3 regions of the Paenibacillus sp. W4I10 genome follow, and region 1 is predicted to be linked to each of the others. Evidence: riboswitches for the same ligand, from Rfam matches in the RefSeq annotation. Region 1 holds a riboswitch; each other region holds the start of a gene.
What was found. Region 1 has a riboswitch for S-adenosylmethionine ahead of metA (homoserine O-acetyltransferase MetA). Riboswitches for the same ligand answer to the same signal wherever they lie in the genome.
Positions count from the first base shown of each region.

Region 2: another riboswitch for S-adenosylmethionine. It lies ahead of QF049_RS28640 (methionine ABC transporter ATP-binding protein); the one in region 1 lies ahead of metA (homoserine O-acetyltransferase MetA).
Region 3: another riboswitch for S-adenosylmethionine. It lies ahead of mmuP (S-methylmethionine permease); the one in region 1 lies ahead of metA (homoserine O-acetyltransferase MetA).

Region 1 covers NZ_JAUSXX010000001.1:3,251,252-3,256,708, forward strand. The annotation lists gene QF049_RS14415 (trans-sulfuration enzyme family protein) at 1-1,129, opposite strand, end outside; gene QF049_RS14420 (PLP-dependent transferase) at 1,126-2,313, opposite strand; gene metA (homoserine O-acetyltransferase MetA) at 2,338-3,255, opposite strand; SAM riboswitch class I at 3,492-3,615, opposite strand; gene corA (magnesium/cobalt transporter CorA) at 4,067-5,002, shown strand; gene QF049_RS14435 (HRDC domain-containing protein) at 5,074-5,457, opposite strand, start outside.
Region 2 covers NZ_JAUSXX010000001.1:6,372,575-6,378,031, reverse strand. The annotation lists gene QF049_RS28655 (DUF2167 domain-containing protein) at 1-260, shown strand, start outside; gene QF049_RS28650 (MetQ/NlpA family ABC transporter substrate-binding protein) at 384-1,223, opposite strand; gene QF049_RS28645 (methionine ABC transporter permease) at 1,299-1,958, opposite strand; gene QF049_RS28640 (methionine ABC transporter ATP-binding protein) at 1,959-2,993, opposite strand; SAM riboswitch class I at 3,119-3,260, opposite strand; gene QF049_RS28635 (Cthe_2314 family HEPN domain-containing protein) at 3,390-4,106, opposite strand; gene QF049_RS28630 (COX15/CtaA family protein) at 4,311-5,249, opposite strand.
Region 3 covers NZ_JAUSXX010000001.1:6,106,918-6,112,374, reverse strand. The annotation lists gene QF049_RS27330 (ABC transporter permease) at 1-245, shown strand, start outside; gene mmuM (homocysteine S-methyltransferase) at 329-1,396, opposite strand; gene mmuP (S-methylmethionine permease) at 1,374-2,786, opposite strand; SAM riboswitch class I at 2,879-2,980, opposite strand; gene QF049_RS27315 (Ger(x)C family spore germination protein) at 3,054-4,256, opposite strand; gene QF049_RS27310 (GerAB/ArcD/ProY family transporter) at 4,253-5,353, opposite strand; gene QF049_RS27305 (spore germination protein) at 5,384-5,457, opposite strand, start outside.

The DNA of each region.
Region 1 (5,457 bases):
CGATATCTTCCAGACCTACGGAGAAGCGCAGCAGCCCATCTGTAATGCCACGGTCACGGCGAACCTCAGCCGGCATTGCCGCATGAGACATCATAGCTGGGTAGGACAGAATACTCTCCACAGCTCCCAAGCTTACAGCAACAATAGGTAGCTTCACCCGGTTAAGAACTGCTTTTGCGCGATCACCTGAACCGACGTCAAATGAAACGACAGCTCCATATCCTGTGGACTGGCGCTCATGTGCCTCACGGCCCGGATGATCCTCCAATCCAGGATAAAAGACAGCGGTAATATCACTGCGCTCATTAAGCCATGCCGCCAGTTTGGCTGTGCTCCGTTCACTATGAGCCATGCGAGCCCCCAAGGTTTTCATCCCGCGCATCAGAAGCCAGGATTCTTGTGCCCCGAGTACAGTTCCAAGTCCATTTTGCAACTGTTTCAGTTGTACGCCAAGTGATTCCGTGCGAGCAACAGCTAACCCAGCCAGTACATCACTGTGACCTCCGAGAAACTTCGTAGCACTATGTACGACGATGTCCACACCAAGCTCAATTGGACGCTGATAGTAAGGTGTCATAAAAGTGTTATCCAGTATCGTGATCAGGTCATGTTCCTTCGACCAGTCAGTTACGGCAGCGATATCCGTAATTCGCAGTGTAGGGTTGGACGGTGTTTCCATATAAACTGCCTTGGTGTTTGGCTTGAGTGCCGCTTTTACTTCATCTATATTGGTCATGTCTACAAAGGTCGTCTCGATCTGCATACGGCTTAATATGGAAGTAAGCAAACGATACGTACCTCCATATACGTCTTCCGTTACAATCATGTGGTCCCCTGCGGAGAACATCATGAACACGCTTGAAATCGCAGCCATCCCCGAAGAATAGGCAAAACCTCGTGCGCCGCCCTCCAGCAGTGTGATGTAATCTTCCAGAGCCTGGCGTGTCGGATTACCCGAACGACTGTAATCATGTTGAGGCGGATTGAAGATATCAAAATGATGGAAGGTTGATGCTTGATAGATCGGTACACTGGAGGCTCCGGTCGTTTTGTCAATCTCATCGCCAAAATGGAGCAATTTGGTATCAAATTTTAACTCGGAATTGGGCTTGTTGTTGGACTCACTCATGAGTGCACGCCTCCTTCCACTTCCTGTTGTGCAGCTGTCAGCGCATTGCCGAGATCTGCAATCAGATCATCCGCATGTTCAATGCCTACGGAGAACCGGAGCAAACGGTCATCCACACCTACGGCGTCACGAATTTCAAGCGGAATATCCGCATGAGTCTGTACTGCCGGATAAGTCATGAGTGATTCGACTCCGCCGAGACTTTCGGCAAAAGCAATGAGTTTGATATGACGCAGCAACGGTTCAACATAACGTGCATCCTTCACTTTGAAAGAGAAGATACCTGTGTTACCGGTGGATTGTTTATTCTGTATTTCATACCCCGGATGATCGGATAGGCCTGGATGATACACTTCAACCACCGCTGGGTGCTCAAGCAAGTATTTAGCAATAGTAAGTGCATTGTGCTCATGACGCTCCATGCGAAGAGCCAGCGTTTTCATACCTTTCATCAACTGGTAGGAGTCACTTGGAGACAATACCGCTCCAATGGAATTATGCAAGAACGCCATCTCTGCAGATAACGCCTCACCTTTGGTAATAATTAGTCCAGCGAGCACATCATTGTGTCCACCCAGATATTTGGTAGCGCTATGAATGATGATATCGGCACCCAGTTCAATCGGACGTTGGAAAAATGGAGTCAACAACGTGTTGTCAACAATGGTCAACAGGTTGTAACTTTTCGCCCAGGAAGCAACGGCTTCCACATCTGTGATCATCATCAGTGGATTGGTTGGTGTCTCAATAAATACAGCTTTTGTATTCGGCTGACGAACCTTCTCCAGTGCTGCAAGGTCATTCGTGTCCACATAACTTGCAGTTACGCCGAAACGGGACAGAATACGTTCCAGCAGACGATAGGTTCCACCATACAGATCCAGCGATACAATCAGATGATCCCCTTGACCAAACATGGCAAAAATCGTTTGCAGCGCGGCCATTCCCGAGCTACAGGCAAACCCTGCATCACCGGACTCCAGCGCTGCGGCGGCTTCTTCCAATACTTTACGGGTTGGATTAGTCGTACGGATATAATCAAACCCCGTGCTTTGTCCAAGCTTCGGGTGGCGAAACGCAGTGGATTGATAGATCGGAAAGTTAATGGCGCCTGTTACCGGTTCATTGATGGACCCAATTTGTGCTAAGCGGCTTTCGATTTTCAACTTGTTGTTGTCTTCCATTGCTGCATCCTCCTGTAATCTCGATTAGATTTGCGGGCCAATATCGTAAGGTGTTTCTTGATACACATAGTAATTGAGCCAGTTAGAGAATAATAAGTTGGCATGAGCGCGCCAAGTAGCCGGTGGCACACGGGAAGGGTCGTCATCCGGATAATAATGTCTAGGCAATGCGATATCCAACCCTTTGGCTGCATCCCGGTCATACTCCCACTTTAATGAGAATGGGTCATACTCGGCATGTCCTGTGGCAAAAATCTGTTTGCCGTCTTTGGTAGCAACCAGGAAGATCCCCGCTTCCTCGGATTCAGCCAAAATCTCTAAATTCTCATTCTTTTCAATATCTTCGCGTCTCACTTCCGTATGACGGGAATGTGGAACGTTGAATACTTCATCGAATCCACGCAACAACGGAACATGTGGTTTATTAATGGTATGTGGGAAAACGCCAAAACACTTTTCATCAAGTGCAACCTTGGGTACGTCAAAATGATGGTATAAACCTGCCTGGGAAGCCCAACATATGTGGAGGGTTGAAGTCACATTGGTTTTGGTCCATTCGAAGATCTCCTGGATTTCATTCCAATAGTTCACGTCTTCGAAATCCATCTGTTCCACCGGGGCACCCGTAATAATCATTCCATCGAAACGGCGGTGCTCAATCTCATCGAAGGTTTTATAGAACAAATCCAAATACTCTTGAGACGTATTCTTTGACGTATGGGATTTGGGATGTACGAGAACGACATCCACCTGAATAGGCGTGTTTCCCACCAGACGAAGCAATTGTGTTTCGGTCGTTTCCTTTGTGGGCATCAGGTTTAATATAGCGATACGGAGTGGACGAATATCCTGCTGATATGCAGAAGTTTCATCCATGACGAAGATATTCTCTCCTTCAAGTACTTCTTTTGCTGGTAGAGTATCAGGTATTTTGATTGGCATAGTAAATCTAACTCCTCCTTGTGCATAGATAGATGCAGCCACCCCTGGCTTGATGTCTTCACATCAATACAGTTATAGACTGCCTCGAGCTTGTAAAAACATTGAATTGCTCTTTCATCCAACGTTACAAACAACCTCAAGTTCCTTAGCGAAAATCACTGCTGAGAAGTCGGGGCATATGACAAAGACCTTCCTCGGATTTCGAGAAAGGTCATATGTAAAATAGATATGCGCCTCTCTCATCTCTCAGTTACAACAGTGCCACTTGACACTTAGTCGCTGCAAGAATTAGCACCGTGCGGTATACCGCCGGTTGCCGGGTTTCATCGGGCCAGTCCCTCCACCTACTCTTGATAAGATTTCGCTGTATTAGATTGTAATTTAATATGGTTCACCGTCTACTTTATTACATTAATGCCCTCACGTCAAGATGCAGTTCGATGTCTGCTTCCCAGATCGGAACCGTTCATCATCCGTTGTCATACACTGCCTCAGGGCGCGAAATAGACACATTTTTGCGCTTGAAAGCACCCTGTACCAGCGGTATACTAAACAAGGTGTTCTAAACCCTTATGTGAGAGGTGACATATTAAATGGATGGCGACCCGAGGCCTGACTGGCAGCCGAATTCCGACAAACTGCATAGAGAATTGACATCAGCATGCCGGCAGCGGGACGTGACTTCCGTTTGATTATATAGTGTACGCAGCCCTGATCTCCAGGCTCCGCTGCCGACCGGCTGATTTGTTCTTTTTGCGCCCATAATGATAATATCCGCCAAGTTGGCGGGTGCAGAAGGAGTAGATTAACGATGAAAATCCGGTTGGTAAACAACGGTGTATTTATTCCGGTGGACGACATTCAGCAGGCGCTGACTCCACCAGCGGAAGGATTTTACTGGATTGATGCAGACGTAGACGATTTGTCGGTACTTCAGCCGCTGTTCTTGATGCATGATCTGGCTGTGGAAGACTGTCTTAGTGACGAAGAACAACGTCCGAAGATTGAAATTTATGAGAACCATTATTTTATTGTGATTAATAGCATCCGTTTCGATGATGAAGAGATATTTCTACGTGCGGTGAACTTATTCCTCGGCAGACATTTCATTATTAGTGTTACCAAGCAAAAGGTCAGCGAATTGCGCACACTGAAACCAATCCTGTGGGAACAGGAAATCAGTACACCGGATCGTCTGCTGTATTTGCTGGTTGACTTGATTGTTGATAATTATTTCACCGTAGGTGACCGAATTGAAGCACGGATCGAGAAGCTTGAGGAAGACATTCTGATGCACACCAAAAAGTCACATCTGAATGAAATTATCGGGCTACGCAGTGAGATTCTGTGGCTGAAAAAAGTGCTCGGACCTCAGAAAGAGGTCATTAACACCTTGAACAAAAAAGATCTGCGTCTCATTGATGATCAACTGCAAAAGTATTTCAGTGACATCTATGAGAATGCTGTAAAAATATCTGAAACCTTTGAGACTTATCGCGACCTGATGGGCAACTTGCGAGAAGCCTACCAATCCAGTATTGCGAACCGGGCGAATGAGATCATGCGTGTATTTACCGCCATTACCACGGTCTTTATGCCGCTGACGGTCATTACCGGTATATACGGCATGAACTTTACGAATATGCCAGAGCTTAACTGGAAATACAGCTATTTTGTTGTGATTGGCCTGATGGTTACACTGGGCCTGAGCATGTTCTTCATTTTCCGCAAGAAAGACTGGGTATGAACTCGTATGAAATAACAAAGACGAAGCGCTCCTCCGGGAGAAAACGCCTCGTCTTTTTTCATTTCTAATCATTAACCAACATTCTTCTCTGTCTCTGCGTGCCGACGAAAGCGGATTCGAATCATGCGCAGTCTTTCATAGACCTGCTCCAGACTTCCTCCATCGGGTTTCTCTCCTCCATACACCTTATGTAATACTGGCTTCAGGAACGTATCTCCCAGCTCCTCATACGCACTCCATACGGCCTCTTGTTCGTTCTCTGGCATCACTGCCAGCTCCACATCAAGAAGACAATCGGTGTCATAACCTTCGTGATCCAGTGCCTCTAACAGCTCAACCAACTCACGTCGGGATAATCCGGATCGATTAACAATCTCCTCTAACGTATACCCTTCCTTCATGCCTTCAAGCACCTGCTTACGCGTGGTGAACTTATCAAGTTCCTGCTTATACTT
Region 2 (5,457 bases), 3.1 Mb from region 1:
GGTATACGGCTTCCCAGAAATTCAGTGCTCTTCTTTTGCTCAAAAAAGGATGGGCCTTGATCCTGATTGTCGTCCTTGGGTTAATCGGTTGGATCAGATACAAGATCAAAAGCTCACACGGAGAAGAAGAAACACTCTCTCCCTCCGAGAGAACGTACCTGCAAGAAGCAGATGAGCAGCAGTATGCTGATCAGAATGAATTATCATACTACCGCCAATCCGGGCATCCATCCAACGCGGAGAAACAAGATAAGCCCTAACCCTTCCCTTATTAATCCCCACGTCAGCACAGATTAAGAAACATAAAATAAGCCGTATATCTCTTCAGAAGAGATATACGGCTTATTCTTAATAGCTTCACATCATATCATACATATCGTGAATTATTCAGTTGCAGGTTCAACTGCACCTTTATAACGTTCTTTGATGAATGCTTTTACTTCTTCGGAGTGCAAGGCAGCAGCCAGTTTCTGAATTGCATCTGCATCCTTGTTATCCTCACGGGAAACGAGGATGTTCGCGTATGGGTTACCTTGCAGATCTTCGATCAACAAAGCATCATTCGCTGGATTCAGGTTTGCTTCAAGCGCATAGTTAGCGTTGATGAATACCAGATCCGCTTCATCCAATTGACGAGGCATCATAGCTGCATCCAGCTCGATGATATCCAGGTTCTTCGGATTGGCTGTGATATCTTGAATCGTAGATGTAATATTTGTGTTGTCTTTCAGCGTAATGATACCTTCCTTCGCGAGCAACAACAGAGCACGTCCCCCATTGGATGGGTCATTTGGAATTGCTACTTTTGCGCCGTCAGCCAATTCATCCAAAGACTTAATCTTTTTGGAGTATCCACCAAAAGGTTCAACATGAACAGGTGTTACAGAAACGAGGTTGAATCCACGTTCTTTATTCTCTGTGTCCAGATAAGGTTGGTGCTGGAAGAAGTTTGCATCCAATTTTTTATCAGCAAGTTGCTGGTTGGGTTGTACATAGTCATTGAACGTAACGACTTGCAAACGAATACCTTGTGCTTCCAGTTCAGGCTTGATGCTTTCCAGAATCTCTGCATGTGGTGTAGGTGAAGCTCCAACTTTCAATTCAACCGTACGTGGTGCACCTGCTGAATTATCTGCGCCGCTATCAGCGTCCTTATTGTTTCCGCAAGCTGCGAGAACCGCAATTAACATAAGACTAAGTAGAGCAAAAGACCATTTTTTCATGTGTAAAACCCCTTCTCTAATCATTTTTTTCATGTGGCGTCCGCATGAATGCATATCCATCATGTTATCTATGTGTTATTTCCTGGTGAAAAATGTAACCAAGCGATCTCCAGCCATCTGGAGAATTTGCACGAGAATAATCATCGACACCACGGATATAATCATGATTTCATTTTGATAACGGAAATATCCGTAGTTAATAGCCAGTGTTCCCAGACCTCCACCACCAACCATGCCCGCCATCGCCGTATAGGAGACTAGCGTAACGATGGTGATCGTTATCCCAGCGAGCAGGCCAGGCAGTGCCTCAGGCAACAACACCCGTCTTACAATCTGTCCGGTCGATGCACCCATCGACTGTGCTGCTTCAATTACCCCCCGGTCAACTTCTCGCAACGTTGTCTCCACCAATCGAGCAAAATAAGGAGCTGCTGAAATAACCAAAGGAGGTATGACGCCAAGAACCCCCGTAGCTGTACCGACAAGTATACGAGTGAATGGAATAAGAGCAACAATCAATATGATAAATGGGACCGAGCGCAAAATATTAACAATCAGGGATAGTATAGTGTAGACTGTCCGTGACTTCATTGAAGCAGATCGGGCTGTCATGAACAGCAGAACTCCGAGCGGTAAACCCAAGATAACGGTGAACAGGCCTGATACACCCAAAATCTGCAGTGTCTCTATGGAAGCTTTACCAACCTCTTCCCAACGAACTGTTGAAAAATCCATCTAACGAAGCACCTCCACATCAAGTCCCTCAGCGGTCAATTCGGATATCGTCCGATCAATCGCATTGGAATCACCTTCGAACCGAACGGTCAGTTGTCCATACGGAACCTGTTTGATCGTAGAGATCGTTCCTTGCAGGATGGCAAAATCCACACCCGTCTTACGAACCGTTCTGGACAAAATCGCTTCATATGTTTTGTTCCCCAGAAAGGATATCTTCACAAGTTTCGAAGCAACACCTGCCTGCAATTCAATGCCTGCATTCGCCAGAGCGGTCTCTTCCAGAGCCAGTCCAGCTTCATGGTCACGCATCATGAAGTCTCGTGTAATCGCATGCTGCGGCTTCAGGAACACCTCGGTTACAGGTCCCTGTTCCACAATACCACCTTGATGAATGACAGCCACCTTGTCACAGATGTTCTGGATGACATGCATCTCATGTGTAATCAGCACAATGGTAAGGTTGTACTTTTCGTTAATGTCGAGCAATAACTTCAGAATTGAATTTGTCGTCTGTGGATCAAGTGCTGAAGTAGCCTCATCACAAAGAAGTACATTCGGATCACTCGCAAGTGCTCTCGCAATCCCCACACGTTGTTTCTGTCCACCTGATAATTGAGCTGGATATTTGTTGCTATGGTTCTCCAGACCAACGAGATTGAGCATTTCCTTCACTTTGCGATCAATGGCATCCTTGGGTGTATTCACAAGCTTTAGTGGAAAAGCCACATTATCATATACCGTTGCCGAAGATAACAGATTAAAGTGTTGAAAAATCATCCCGATCTTGCGTCTCTGTTGCTGCAGTTCGGTTTTGCTCAGTTCAGTCAGGTTGATCCCATCAACCCATACTTCACCCTCCGTAGGCCGTTCCAGCAAATTAATGCAGCGAATCAATGTACTTTTGCCCGCTCCAGAATGGCCAATCACGCCGTAGATTTCGCCCTTTTGGATGCTCAAATTCAGCTCGGATAACGCTGTTGTAGATTTTGCCCCTTTGCCGTACATTTTCGTTAAACCTTTTAATTCAATCAATCGCACTTGCCCCTTTCCAACCACCTACATGTATCTTTACCCGATCTAAAGGAAAACTCCCCTTAAAGTACAAAAAAAAGCCCTTTGCAGATACAAAGAGGGCTCTTCACGTGAAAGAATATACCTTCTCATCTGCCAAAATCGTGTCTTGCACCATTTTGTAGGAATTAGCACCTAACATCTATAACGAATGATACATGTATCATGTCGTTACAAATCGGTTGCCGGGCTTCATCGGGCCTGTCCCTCCGCCGCTCTCGATAAGAAATATGTTGTTGTAGGATTTTATAAGTTCATGTAGTTTATGCTTTATAATGTGAACGTAACTTCCGAAATATCAATTATATCCGCGTAACATTCGATTGAAATTCAGTATATTCCAAGTATTCCGATTTGTCAAAGGGAATTATTTCTTTTCCATATTCTGTTGATATAACGATAAGAGGCTGTTAATGTTTCACAGACCATATCCACGCCCTGACGCATTTCCTGCACATGCTGATTCAGATCCTCCAACTTTACTTTACCTTGCAAGGTCTGATGTAACTGCCACAGGTCATCGTGCATTTCTGAGTTCATGTAGTGAATTTCCATATTACGTCGTTTGCGCAGCTTGCTCATCGGCTCACGATAAGAGTCCTTGATCTGTATTAATTGCAACGCAAGATCATGATGCTCCCTCGCATAATCGAACTGCCTTAACACTGTAAAATAAGAAAAATGCGCTTTGGTATTTGAAGTATTCAACTGGAATATTTCATTTAATACCGTGCCCACCTTATCCAGGATGGCAAAGCAGCGGATAAAGCCATCTTTGTAGAAATACACATACCGTGCATACTCGGCTTTTTCAGTCGCCGTCATATCTTCCGTTGAGCCTGCAACGACCTTATTGCGAAAATGAGCAGCAGCGAAACAGCTTTGCTCCAGTTCATCCAGTGAGGAGATGAGTCCCTGAGTCCACACATACAGTTTCCGATAGTCATGCGTGGGATCATGGTCCACATGCATTTGTCGTTGAAATAACTCAAGCGTATGCGCCATTGCGTCCATCGCTGCCTTCAATTTACCTTCGTTTATACGTGGCTTTTCCCCCAACAACGTTCGCAGCATATCTAACCTCCTCTTTTCCAAATCAACAAGAATTCATCACCGTAAACGTAACACATCATCCATTCCGTGTAATTGCTGCTTGCCATAGGTTGCCCTGATCCCCCTGACATCAAACAAAGTCCACCTGTCCAATGATGTACATCAATGGATGGTGGACTTTCATATTTAGCCCAAGTACCTTTGGATAAAGAATGGATCTATATCTTAGAAACGATTAGCCGGGCGATGCAGCTTGTACACCAGGAAACTCATATACGTTAAAACTCCGAATAATATGGCGATATCCAGCATATGAGCGAGAGCTACAAACATGTATACTTCCGGACGGTTCATTGTCACCATCATGAAAATACCAATGACTACTTGCATCAGGATGAGAACAACGGATACCACGCCAAGGGTACGCATTTCCTTGTTGTCCGGATGATTACGGTAAGCGAAATGACCCAGAATTGCAATAACAATGACGAGCGACGCTGCTGCTGCACGGTGAGCAAAAGCAACCGCTACCCCACCCGAAAGCTCAGGAATAATCTGCCCGTTACAGAGCGGAAATCCGGAACATCCGCCGGCAGAATCCGTGTGGCTCACAAATGCACCCGTGTATACCACGAGATATGTGTATATGGTGGAGAACCAGACCAAATTCCTGAATTTTTTGCTAACCCGAGGGTATTTATTCAGGCGCTCCAATCCGCCATCTTTGGCCTCCTGCCTTATGCCCAGCGCCATCATTAGGGAACTGGCAAAAGCAATCAGTGCAAAGCCGAAATGAAGTGCCATGACTGCTGAAGATTGGGAGAAGACAACGGCAAAAGCCCCCATGATTCCCTGGACGATAACAAATACCAGAGTTAAGAAAGAAAACAATTGCAGGTCACGGCGTGACTTGCCGAACTGCAGAAAAGCAACAAACGAGGCAATGGACAACAATCCAGCCAGTGCGCTTACAGCGCGATGGGAATATTCAATAAGTGAAGCCACGGTATGTGCCGGAACGAGTTTTCCGTTACATAAAGGCCATTCTGTTCCGCAGCCAAGGCCTGATTCCGTTTTGGTTACGATGCCTCCACCAAAAGTGGCCAGAAACATGACAAGACAGGTTAATACGGTTAACCATTTAAACAAAGTTAAGTGTTTCAATTTTTTCTCACCCGCTGTTGGTTTAAGATGGCGAAGAATATTCTCCGCTTGTTTCGGTACTTTGACACTTATTTCACAACTAAATTCATTATACCGGATAAAATGTTCATTGACGTCGCGCTTTGTGACAAAATGTTAACGTCTGGTGAATTAATGACCCACAGGTCATTGGAGTTATGTAATTGAGGGATATGCCAGTTGAATTGGG
Region 3 (5,457 bases), 2.9 Mb from region 1:
CCATGGGAATGTTCATACTGTCCTCCATGGGAGCCATACTGGGTATTTTCGTCGGCGTATATCTGCTGCCTCTTCTACTCGAAATGGTCCTTTCCGGTTATGGTATCGTACAACTTCCACTGATCCTGCATTGGGGTGGAATGGTACTGTTCACCTGTCTAAGCATCATTGCAGCCAGTCTTGGCTCATGGTTCTCTTCGCGAATCATTCGGGAAGCATCGCCACGTATGCTGGTTATCGAATAATGCAATAAGGATGCCTTAACACAATAAAACAAGCCCTTCCATACCTCTATAGGATGTGGAAGGGCTTGTTTTATTGATATGAACTATTTCCGCCACTTCTTCGCAAGTTCGCCAATCTGATGTGGCGTAGTTCGGCAGCAGCCGCCAATAATTTTCGCCCCCGCAGCAACCCACTGCTCCGAAGCATCACGCATGCTGCCACAGGTACCCTGTCCACTCCACGTCTTCGTTGCTGCATCGTATACTTCTCCCGAGTTCGGATACACAATAACAGGTTTATCACTGGTACGGCTCAAAATACCCACTGCTTCCGTCACCACTTCCATCGGAGCACAGTTCAGGCCAATCGCCGCAATCTGCGGCTCGGAGCCAAACGTCTGTGCACATACCTCAAGCGATGTGCCCTCGCTGATGCTTGTCCCGTCTTTTAAAGAAAAAGATAACCAGGCATACGCATGAGGAAACTCCTTAAGTACATCAACCAGCACCTGTGCTTCCTGCAAGGAAGGAATCGTCTCAAACGCCAGAATATCAGCACCCGCATCAATCAGCGCCGACATACGTGGACGGTGAAATGCGGCAAGCGTCTCATCCGACACGCCGTAATGACCCACATACTCTGAACCATCTGCCAGATAGGCGCCGTACGGACCAACGGACCCGGCAATAATTGGACGTGGACGAAGACAGTCTCCTTCGCCATCCCCTGTACGATCTGTTATATGCCCCTCATTCTCCACCGTCTCTTCACGTACCGAAGAAGCTTCTACAAGCTGACCTGTCGAGCTTTCTCTCCCTACTAAACCACCCTGCACTTCTGCCCATACATCATCTCTCGCCTTTGCAGCCAGTTCCACCGTCCTGCGGATCAGCTCCAGTGCTGCCTGTTCACCAATCCCTCTCTTGCGGAAGCCATCCACCGTCGCCTGATAACTGGATGTAATCGCACAGTCGGCTCCTGCTCGAAAATAATCTGCATGGACCTGAACAATAACATCCGGATTCTCAAGCAACACACGAGCAGACCATAGTGGATCATCGAGATCACATCCATGCTGTTCGAGTTCCGTTGCCAGCGCTCCATCCAGAATCATGACCGGATGTTCACGCAGGATCTCTTCTATGGGGTTAGTCTGTTGTGCTTGCGTCATGTACTTGTCCTCTTTTCTTATTCACACGTTCTGTCAGATAATAAGCTGCGTAACACAATGCGATAAATGGAACCCCACAATACAGCGCAATTCGCTGTGTAGGATCAAACGCAATACCTATGCATGAAGCCAGGCATAATATAAATGAAATAATCGGTACCACCGGATACAGTGGTGTGCGGTACACCAGATCTTTGACCGCATGGCCTTCTCGGATATATTGTCTGCGGAACATGTACTGGGAAGCGCTGATGCTCATCCATACCGCAACAACAGCCAGACCCGAAATGGAAACCAGTGTTATATACACGGTACCTGGCGCAATGATACTGGACAGCAGGGCCAGCGCACCACCAACCATACTGATCAGAAGTGCATTCAATGGCACCCCGTGTTTGGTCAATTTGGCAAACCACGGTGAGATCGTTCGTTTATCAGCCAGAGACCAGAGCATCCGTGAAGATGCATATAGGCCTGAATTGGCAGCAGAGAGAATCGCCGTCAGAATAACAAAATTCATAATGTCTGCTGCATAGGGTACACCCACCCGCTCCATTACCGCTACAAACGGACTTTCCAGTACACTGGCATCCGACATGGGCAGCAAGGCCGACAAGATAATAATCGTTCCGATGAAGAAAATAACCAGGCGCCACAGTGTCGTATGAATAGCCTTCGGTATCGTCTTTTCCGGATTCTCCGTCTCACCGGCGGCAATACCGATTAACTCGGTGCCTGAGAAGGCAAAGTTTACAGCAAGCATGGTCATCAATATCGCTGTAGCCCCATGAGGGAACCACCCGGATGCGGTAATATTCGATAGAAATGGAGCCGGTTCAGAATCCGCCATGGGAATGAACCCAAACATGGCTGCTCCACCGATAATAATGAAGATTACGATAGTCACTACTTTTACAGATGAGAACCAGAACTCGGATTCCGCAAATAATTTCACCGTTAATGCATTAAACAGAAAGATCATCAGTGCAAAGAGCGCACTCCATATCCATACGTTCACCGATGGGAACCAGCGCTGCATCAGCAGTCCGGCGGCTGTGAATTCGGAGCCAAGCGCAACAGTCCAGGTTAACCAGTATAACCAAGCCACCGTGTAGCCTGTTGCCGGTCCGATATATTTGGCTGCATAACTATGAAATGCTCCCGTCTCTGGCATATGAACAGACAGTTCACCAAGACAGAGCATCACCAGATATACAACGATAGCTCCGATCAGATAGGACAGAATGGTTCCCAGTGGTCCCGCCTGCTGAATGGTGTAACCTGAGCTGAGGAATAATCCCGTTCCAATGACTCCTCCGAGAGAGAGCATGACCACATGCCGTGCCTGCATTTTCCGCTGAAAATGCCCTTTGTCGTTGTTGTTCTCCATACCCGCTGCTCCCCTACTTCTTCATCCAGAAAAAACAAAAAAGACCCACTCTGCCTAAAGAGTGCGCCGTTACTGACAAATAAAAACAAACGCTCCTATCTATCAGGCTTTCACCCGCTGGAATTAGCACAGTATCCTTCAGATCTGTTGCTGAGGTTTCTAAGGGCCAGTCCCTCCACCTCTCTGGATAAGAAAATGATTTTTTACTAATATAGCGATCTATCATGAATGTGTCAACATTTAAATCATAAATGATAAAACACATCGCTATTCGGTGGAAGATCCCGGATTGGTAATGGTAATCTTCACATCGTACGTGATTGGCACGGTGCTAAAAATTTTATCCCAATCGTCTTTAACTTTTTTCCATGTTTTGGGTTCTTTGATACGCAAGCTATCCCGAAAATCCGCAACATCCACTTTGTAGGTATGCTGCAGCTTGTATAACACCTGGCGAATCTGTTGTTCGGCCAGATCTGAGAATTCTTTTTCTAGTTCTCTAAGATAATCCCCTTTTTCCTCTCTTTCGGGAGAAATCCAATCTTCCATCAACCAGCCTTCGGAATCGACCTTTACATGGAATGAAATGTCATTACCAACCACCTTGGGAATTATTGTTGTTTTCTTCTTCTTCATTTCGTATACAACGGTGAATCCCGCTTTGTTGTAAGTCTTCAAGACGCCTCCTTTTTCTTTAGGCTTGATCCACGATAAACCTTCCAGATCCGTTTGACTCAGTTCTCCAATAAACTTAGTTGTTTTCCCATCGAATATGCTGCCACCTGAGAACTTGCCCTCTCCATTGGAGTACAGTACATTCTGGAGCAAGAAACTGGAACCAGATTGCATTTGGGCATCTAATTTGGAGAGTAAAACAGGGTCCAGGATTTTGTTGGACAAGTACGAATTACCGGTAATACCTGTTAGATAAAATGCTGGAATCCGGGAGGGATCATCTGAAGTCAGGACATCCAAGGCACGATGATGACTTATCAGTACCAGACAATTTGGACGAATATCGTTATCCCGAAGTACAAAGTCCAGTAGCTGGACCAGACTATACTTTTTGGCAATATCCTTGGAGACAACGATAACCTTCAGATGATGTCCGATAAGTGGACGATCTCGCCTTAGTGCAAACTGACGAAAGATTTGCAGCAAGGAATCTCCAGTAAGCTGTTCATTGGAGTAGGAAGTCTTTCCAGAAGCAGGTGAACCAGATTGTCCGCTCTGTTTACTGTTGGAACTGCCCGGGGCAATCTGCACCGTAGCCGTTAAATAATTTTTCTTTGGATACGTTCCTCCCTGAGCAGCGATGTCCTTCTCAAATTCTGTTTCTTTAGCGATATCGATCCCGAGACCAACATAGACACTTAGTTCCTCGATCTCCCTACTGCTCCAGCATCCGGATATTACCAGAAGGATGGACAAAGCAAGGGCTACACGTAAAAGCATAAAAAAACGAATCATGCATGTTTGCCTCCCTTTTTGCGTATCAGACTTATTATCAGCAGCAACAGAGGTAAAGTGGCAAATAAAAGCACGGATGAGTTGCCCAACATATCACCAAGTTTGAAGGTTTCGTCCACAGTTTTCGGCATCAATGCCGTTAGATATATCAACGGCAGAAGGGCGTACATAATGACCTTGATCTTCTTCGCACGAAATAAATCCCGAATACCCACCGAAGCGCAATAGTGTGTGATCGTGAAACTCGAGAAGATCTGCATAATCCAGATGACCAATAGCAGGGATTCGAACCGTTCAAAGATCAAACCTTGAATCTCGAAGCTTCTTACGAGATCCAGCGTGGGCCAAGTACGTGTTTTGATTCCGTCAAGTGACAGACTGCCTACAACCATCACAACGGTAATCAGATAAATCAAAGTCGATATGATGATGCCCCAGCTCATGGCAACATTGCTCTTTTTGGGGTTTTTCATATAAGCAGTCATGACAAACATGACTTCGTACCCCGTGTAAGACAGCAGCGAAGGTTTCAACCCTTTGAGGACTGGCATGATACCCTCTCCGAGTACCGGTCTCAGATTGCCAATCTCAAATAACTGATTACTAAGCAAAATTTCAATCACAAATATAATCAGTGTAATCGGCAAAATGATCTCAAATACGCGCACAATGACAGCAAGTCCGCCAGAGATCAAATATATCCCAATCCACATAAACACCATCACGATAGCCCATTTTGGTGTGCGCTCGAGCAAGTACATTCCTGTCACATCAGCCATGACCCTAATTTCGAATGCGGCAATCACCATAAAATATATAATCATGGCGAATCCCAATATGTAAGCAATCCAGCTCCCCGTAATCTCACGAGTGAACTGGAACACTGTTTTCTCCGGAAATCTGCGACACAGGGTAACCAGAATAATTCCGACACCCGTGATAATCAGTCCAGACAGAATGATGGAGATCCAGACATCCGGCGTTCCGACAGCTTTACTCGTCGTTCGAGGGAGTGTTAGGATCCCAGCGCCAAGCATGTAATTAACAATAACTACGACGGCCTGCCTTGTACTAATATTTCCTTCGGAACCGTTCACTTCATCTCACCTCATACCTCGTGATTTATTTCATTTATTTTTTCGGTCTTTATCTATTGGACTAGACATCTCGGGACGCTTCCTCATCATATTTAGCGGAGCAC